Regions from separate parts of the Ruminococcus sp. D54t1_190329_F1 genome, predicted to be linked through region 2. Evidence: riboswitches for the same ligand, from Rfam matches in the RefSeq annotation. Region 2 holds a riboswitch; the other holds the start of a gene.
What was found. Region 2 has a riboswitch for thiamine pyrophosphate ahead of I2D69_RS15335 (thiamine-binding protein). Riboswitches for the same ligand answer to the same signal wherever they lie in the genome.

Region 1: it holds a riboswitch for thiamine pyrophosphate, as region 2 does, so the genes downstream of both, thiD (bifunctional hydroxymethylpyrimidine kinase/phosphomethylpyrimidine kinase) here and I2D69_RS15335 (thiamine-binding protein) in region 2, are expected to answer to the same signal.

The regions. Positions count from the first base shown of each region.
Region 1 is NZ_JADNDC010000051.1:18,660-22,075, reverse strand. It holds gene I2D69_RS17735 (alpha-glucosidase) at 1-1,376, shown strand, start outside; TPP riboswitch at 1,448-1,553, shown strand; gene thiD (bifunctional hydroxymethylpyrimidine kinase/phosphomethylpyrimidine kinase) at 1,756-2,598, shown strand; gene cytX (putative hydroxymethylpyrimidine transporter CytX) at 2,600-3,416, shown strand, end outside.
Region 2 is NZ_JADNDC010000036.1:14,786-18,201, forward strand. It holds gene I2D69_RS15325 (AAA family ATPase) at 1-752, shown strand, start outside; gene I2D69_RS15330 (NUDIX domain-containing protein) at 846-1,352, shown strand; TPP riboswitch at 1,556-1,662, shown strand; gene I2D69_RS15335 (thiamine-binding protein) at 1,809-2,105, shown strand; gene I2D69_RS15340 (ABC transporter permease) at 2,074-2,856, shown strand; gene I2D69_RS15345 (ABC transporter substrate-binding protein) at 2,849-3,416, shown strand, end outside.

The sequences.
Region 1 (3,416 bases), on a different contig from region 2:
ATCTGGTTGTAAACCACTGCTCTGATGAGCACGAATGGTTTAAAAAAGCCTGTAAGGATCCGGATGGAAAATACGGCCGTTTCTTCTATTTAAGAGACAAAGAAGATGGTAAGCTTCCTACTAACTGGCGCTCCTATTTCGGAGGTTCGGTATGGGAGGATCTGCCTGGCACCAACAAACAGTACCTTCATGTTTTTCATAAAAAGCAGCCTGACCTGAACTGGGAAAATCCAGAGCTCCGTGAGGAAGTATATAAAAATATTAACTGGTGGCTGGACAAGGGTCTTGGCGGTTTCCGCATTGATGCTATCATTAATATCAAAAAAGCTCTTCCTATGCATGATTATGAGCCTGATCGTGAGGACGGACTCTGCAGCATTAATAAAATGCTGGAGGAAGCTACCGGAATCGGAGAATTTCTTGGAGAAATGCGTGACCGCACCTTCAAGCCTCACGATGCTTTTTCCGTAGGTGAGGTTTTCAACGCAAAAGACGAAGAGCTCCCGGATTTTATTGGAAACAATGGTTATTTTTCTTCTATGTTCGACTTTAACGAAACCATTTTCGGAGGTTCTGAAAAAGGCTGGTACGATTGCAAAGAAATCACACCTGACGACTACAAGCGCTGCTGTTTTGAGACACAGGCCAAAATGGGGGATTTCGGATTCGTTTCCAATATTATCGAGAATCATGACGAGCCTCGCGGTGTCAGTCACTATATTCCAGAAGGTGATTGCTGTGATACAAGCAAAAAAATGCTGGCGGCATTGAATTTCATGCTTCGTGGACTTCCCTTTATTTATCAGGGACAGGAGCTTGGCATGGAAAATATCCCGTTCAAATCTATTGACGAGGTAGATGATATTTCAACTCTGGATGAATATAAAGTTGCACTTGACGCCGGACTTACCCCGGAAGCAGCTTTGAAAGCTGTTGCCCGCCGCAGCCGCGACAATGCCCGTACCCCCATGCAGTGGACTGGTGAGGAAAATGCCGGATTTACAGCTGGTACACCGTGGCTTCGAGTAAATTCCAATTATACCGCAATTAATGTGGAAAAAGAGACGATTGATCCAAATTCCGTACTTAATTTCTATAAGAAACTGATCGCTCTTCGCAAGGATCCGGAATATAAAGAAACCGTTGTGTATGGTGCTCTGGAGCCATTTATGGAAGACCGGCATAATTTAATGGCATACTACCGTAAAGGAGATAAAACTTTACTTGTGGTTGGCAATTATCAGTGGGAGGAGCAGGAAATTACACTTCCATCAGAATGCAAAAAGGTGCTGATCAATAACTACCCGGATATGGTTCTGGATGGAAATTCAGTTAAGCTGCATGGATATCAGGTGCTGGTTGTGGAGTTAGCGTAAACGATTTTCACGCTTGATATTTATTGTATTCCAACACCTTATTGACAATTTTTCCCATTATTACTATAATAACAAAAGAACAGGGGAGCTTGTACACAGGCTGAGAGGAAATTGTGAATTTCGACCCTATTACCTGATGCGGATAATGCCGCCGTAGGAAGTCATCATGAGTTTGATTTTTTTCGGAGACACCTCATTGGGGTGTCTCTTTTTTCATATGGCAGCAATGCAGCGTTCGGCTGGGGGCACCACTTTCGGACGCTATATAAAATTAATGCATACATAACAACAGTGCCGGTTTGTAAAAAGATTTTTTCACGTTATAACTCATAACTCGTGGAAACTGCTTCAAACAAGGCCAAGAGAAAGGAAGAAAATTATGAGAACAGCATTAACAATCGCTGGAAGTGACTCCAGCGGAGGCGCCGGTATCCAGGCTGATATCAAGACAATGATCAGCAATGGAGTATATGCCATGAGTGCGATTACCGCACTTACCGCACAGAATACTACCGGTGTAACAGGTATTATGGAAGCAACGCCAGAATTTCTGGCCGACCAGCTGGATAATATTTTTACAGATATTTATCCGGATGCAGTGAAGATTGGAATGGTATCTTCCAGCGCATTGATTGAAACCATTGCGAAAAAACTTCGCCAGTATGAAGCAAAGAACATTGTAGTAGACCCGGTTATGGTCGCTACAAGCGGAGCCAAGCTGATCAATGATGAAGCCATTGAAGCCCTTAAAAGTCAGCTTCTTCCAATGGCCACAGTCCTGACACCGAATATTCCGGAGGCAGAGGTTCTGTCCGGAATGAAAATAGAAACTGCCGAGGATATGATCAAAGCCGCTGCTGCCATCGGGGAGAAATACAGCTGTGCAGTGCTTTGCAAGGGTGGTCATCAGCTGAATGACGCCAATGACCTTCTGTGGCGCGAAGGCAATTACAAATGGTTCCAGGGAAAGCGGATCAACAATCCTAACACTCACGGAACAGGATGTACGTTATCCAGTGCCATTGCTTCTAATCTGGCAAAGGGATTTGACCTTGATACTTCCGTGGAGAGGGCAAAGAAATATATTTCCGGAGCACTTGCTGCTATGCTGGATCTTGGAAAAGGCAGTGGTCCTATGGATCACGGATTTGCAATAAAAAATGAATTCACACTGTCACATGACGAGATTACGGCAGAAGCCGCTGATAAGGAGGCAAAATAACATGACTGAAAAACGTACTTCCATTTTTGAAAACGGCCTGATCTGGTTTGGCGCTGGTGTTTCCCTGGCGGAAATCCTCACCGGAACCTATTTTGCCTCACTTGGCTTTGGAAAAGGTCTTCTTGCCATTATCATCGGACATATTATTGGCTGTACCATGCTTTTCCTCGCCGGAGTGATCGGCGGAAAAACACGCCGCAGTGCAATGGAAACCGTAAAAATGAGCTTTGGGGAAAAAGGCGGGATTTTCTTCTCCTTCCTGAACGTACTTCAGCTGGTTGGCTGGACTGCCATTATGATCTACGACGGAGCTCTGGCCGCAAACGGTGTGTTACATACCGGAAGCTGGGTATGGTGTCTGGTAATCGGTGCACTGATCGTACTGTGGATTTTTATCGGCATCACAAACCTTGGAAAAATCAACACCATCGCTATGGCAGCACTTTTTATCCTCACACTGGTACTCTGCAAGCTCATCTTCTTTGATGGCGGGACTGCACTTGCCATTGGCGAGGAAGCCATGTCCTTTGGTGCTGCGGTTGAGCTTTCTGTTGCAATGCCACTGTCCTGGCTGCCGCTGATCAGTGATTATACCCGTGAGGCGAAGGAGCCAGTGAAAGCAACTGCTGTAAGCTCTATTGTTTACGGTCTTGTAAGCTGCTGGATGTATGTAATCGGTATGGGTGCAGCGATTTATACCGGTGAATCCGACATTGCTCAGATTATGGTGAAAGCCGGACTGGGAATTGCAGGTCTTCTGATCATTGTATTTTCCACTGTTACCACTACATTCCTGGATGCTTACTCCGCCGGAATTT
Region 2 (3,416 bases):
GTGTGAAACAACGTATTATTGAGACGATTATCCAGATCAACCGTACACATACCCTTCCGGCCTACGGACTTCTTCTGATCGGACCTGCCGGTACTGGCAAATCCCAGATAGCCTATGCAGTTGCAAGAATCCTGAAACTTCCGTGGACTACGCTGGACATGAGCTCAATTAACGACTCCAAGCAGCTTACCGGAAGCCCCCGTATTTACGCAAATGCAAAGCCCGGAATTATTATGGAGGCATTTTCCATGGCTGGTGCCTCTAATCTGGTATTTATTATTAACGAGCTTGATAAGGCAAATTCCGGCAAAGGAAATGGAAATCCGGCAGACGTACTTCTTACCCTTCTGGACAATCTTGGATTTACAGATAACTATATGGAGTGTATGATCCCAACTGGCGGTGTTTATCCAATTGCTACTGCAAATGACCGTGACCAGATCAGTGCACCGCTGATGTCCAGATTTGCAGTAATTGATATTCCGGATTATACAGCTGAGGAGAAGAAAGTAATCTTTTCCAGATTCTCTCTTCCGAAAGTTCTTAAGAGAATGCATATGGAAGAGAGTGAGTGCATTATCACAGAGGGTGCGCTGGAGGCAATCATCCAGCGTTATTCCAATACTTCAGGTATTCGTGATCTGGAGCAGGCAGCAGAGCACATTGCGGCAAATGCACTGTATCAGATCGAGGTCAACCATGTAGAGAAGGTAGAGTATACCAGAGAGATGGTGGAGGAACTGCTGAAATAGAAAAAGATGAAAAACTGCATTTGATAACAATATTTGCAAAACAATCGTAATATAAAAATATACATAAGAAATATATAACAGGAGTGATAAAAATTGGAATTCTGGGACATCTATGATATTAACAAGAGACCTACCGGCCGTACCATGAAACGAAACGACTGGTGTTTAAAGGACGGAGAATACCATCTCACCGTACTTGGAGTAGTGGCAAGACCAGATGGTACGTTTCTCATTACCAAACGTGTGCTGACAAAAGCCTGGGCACCAGGCTGGTGGGAGGTTTCCGGTGGTGCAGCACAGGCAGGGGAATCCTCTTATGACGCTGTACTCCGCGAAGTGAAAGAGGAGACAGGTCTTGACGTAAGCAGTGCGCAGGGCGGCTATCTTTTTACTTACAAAAGAGAGAATCCAGGGGAGGGAGACAACTATTTCGTAGATGTTTACCGCTTTGTGATGGATGTGAAAGAAGAAGATCTACACCTTCAGGAAGAAGAGACAGACGGCCACATGTTTGCCACCCTGAATCAGATCAAGGAATTTGCAGCCCAGGGAAAATTCCTGCACTATGACAGTATTCAGGCTGCCTTTGAGAATCTGTAGATTTATTATATATTCTGCAGGAAATAACTGTGATATGCAGGGGGATTTTTTTTACGAATTCTGATGAAATGGGAATATTAATTAGAGCGGCTGGTCAGACTGCGAGCAGTACAATTCTGTTAAGGGTATGTAAAATATAATTGAGATAAAAATAGTTTCTTGTAATTTGAAGAAAGGTGTATTATAATAAGCAACGAAATCTGAATAACGACCAGGGGAGTTTCAATTGAGAAGCTGAGAGTAAGGTAGTCCTTAGACCCTTTTAACCTGTTGGATCATGCCAGTGTAGGAAGTGTTTAACGATGTAATTAGGAGCATTTGTCTGGATGGCAGGTGCTCTTTTTTTCATACTGACTGACAGAGCCTGTTCAGTTCCGTCACAGTTTCAAGAATGGTTCTTATTCGATTTTTAACGCAAAGTCCTGTTTATGGGACAGAAAATAGGAGGAAAAGAAAATGAACGCAAGTGTAGCAATTCAGGTACTGCCAAATGTACAGGATGAAGAGGAAGTTATCCGCATTGTAGACGAGGTGATCGCCTACATCAGATCTACTGGTCTGAACTATTATGTAGGACCATTTGAGACCACCATTGAAGGTGATTATGACCAGCTGATGGACATTGTAAAAGAGTGTCAGCATGTAGCTGAGCGCGCAGGCTGCAAGGCTATGAGCGTATATGTTAAAATTGCATACAAACCAGAAGGGGATGTACTTACCATTGAAAAGAAAGTTACCAAACATCACCAGTAAGATACCTCCAATTGCAGCCATGGCCGTGATTCTGCTTGGCTGGGAAGTGGTAAGCATTTCGGGAATTGTTCCCTCCTACATGCTTCCCTCTCCGGTAGCAGTGCTGACAGCCCTGTTTGTCGATCTGCCAACCATACTTTTCCATGCGAAATTCACTTTGCTGGAATCCTTTTACGGACTTCTCATTGGAATCGCGCTGGCATTTGTGTTTGCAACTATGATGGATCGGTTCCGTGTAATGGATCAGGCATTTTATCCGATCATGATCATTACGCAGACCATACCGACCATTGCCATTGCGCCAATTCTGGTGCTTTGGATGGGATTTGGAATGGCACCGAAGATCACTCTGGTTGTGATCACCACTTTTTTCCCAATTACAATCGGACTGCTGGATGGATATAAAAGTGTGGATCCGGATGCCATTCGTCTGATGAAGGCCATGGGAGCCAGCCGGGCACAGATTTTCCACCATGTGAAATTTCCAGGTGCTTTGCCCCAGTTTTTTTCCGGGCTGAAAATATCTGCTTCCTATGCAGTTGTAGGAGCAGTTGTTTCTGAGTGGCTAGGTGGATTTAACGGACTTGGTGTTTATATGACCCGTGTAAAAAAAGCATATTCTTTTGATAAAATGTTTGCAGTCATTATCTTCATTGTGATCATCAGCCTTTTACTTCTTCTGGCAGTAAATATTGTCAGCCGGATCACAATGCCATGGCTGCAGGTAGAAAAGGAGAAAAATCATGAATAAGAATCTGAAAAAAGTAATCGCACCAGTTGCAGCGGCAGCTATGGTGCTTGCAGTTCCTACAGGTGTATATGCAGAAGATGGTGCACAGGAGAAAATCACATTCTGCCTGGACTGGACACCGAATACCAACCACACCGGACTTTATGTAGCACAGGCAAAAGGCTACTACGAAGAAGCTGGTCTTGATGTGGAAATCGTTCAGCCACCGGAAAATGGTGCAGCCCTTATGTGCGCAGCAGGTCAGGCTCAGTTTGCGATCGAGGCCCAGGATACCATGGCTGCTTCCCTTGCACTTGACGAGCCTCTTGGAATCACAGCGGTTGCAGGAATCATTCAGCACAACACCTCCGGAATCCTTTCCCGAAAAGGTGACGGAATTGATAAACCAGCCGGACTTACCGGAAAAACCTATTCCACATGGGATTCCCCAATCGAGCTTGCTATGCTGGAAAATGTTGTAAACGGCGACGGCGGAGATTTCAGTCAGGTTACCCTGATCCCTAATGATATTACAGATGAGCCAGCAGCACTTGCTGCCAATCAGACGGATGCCATCTGGG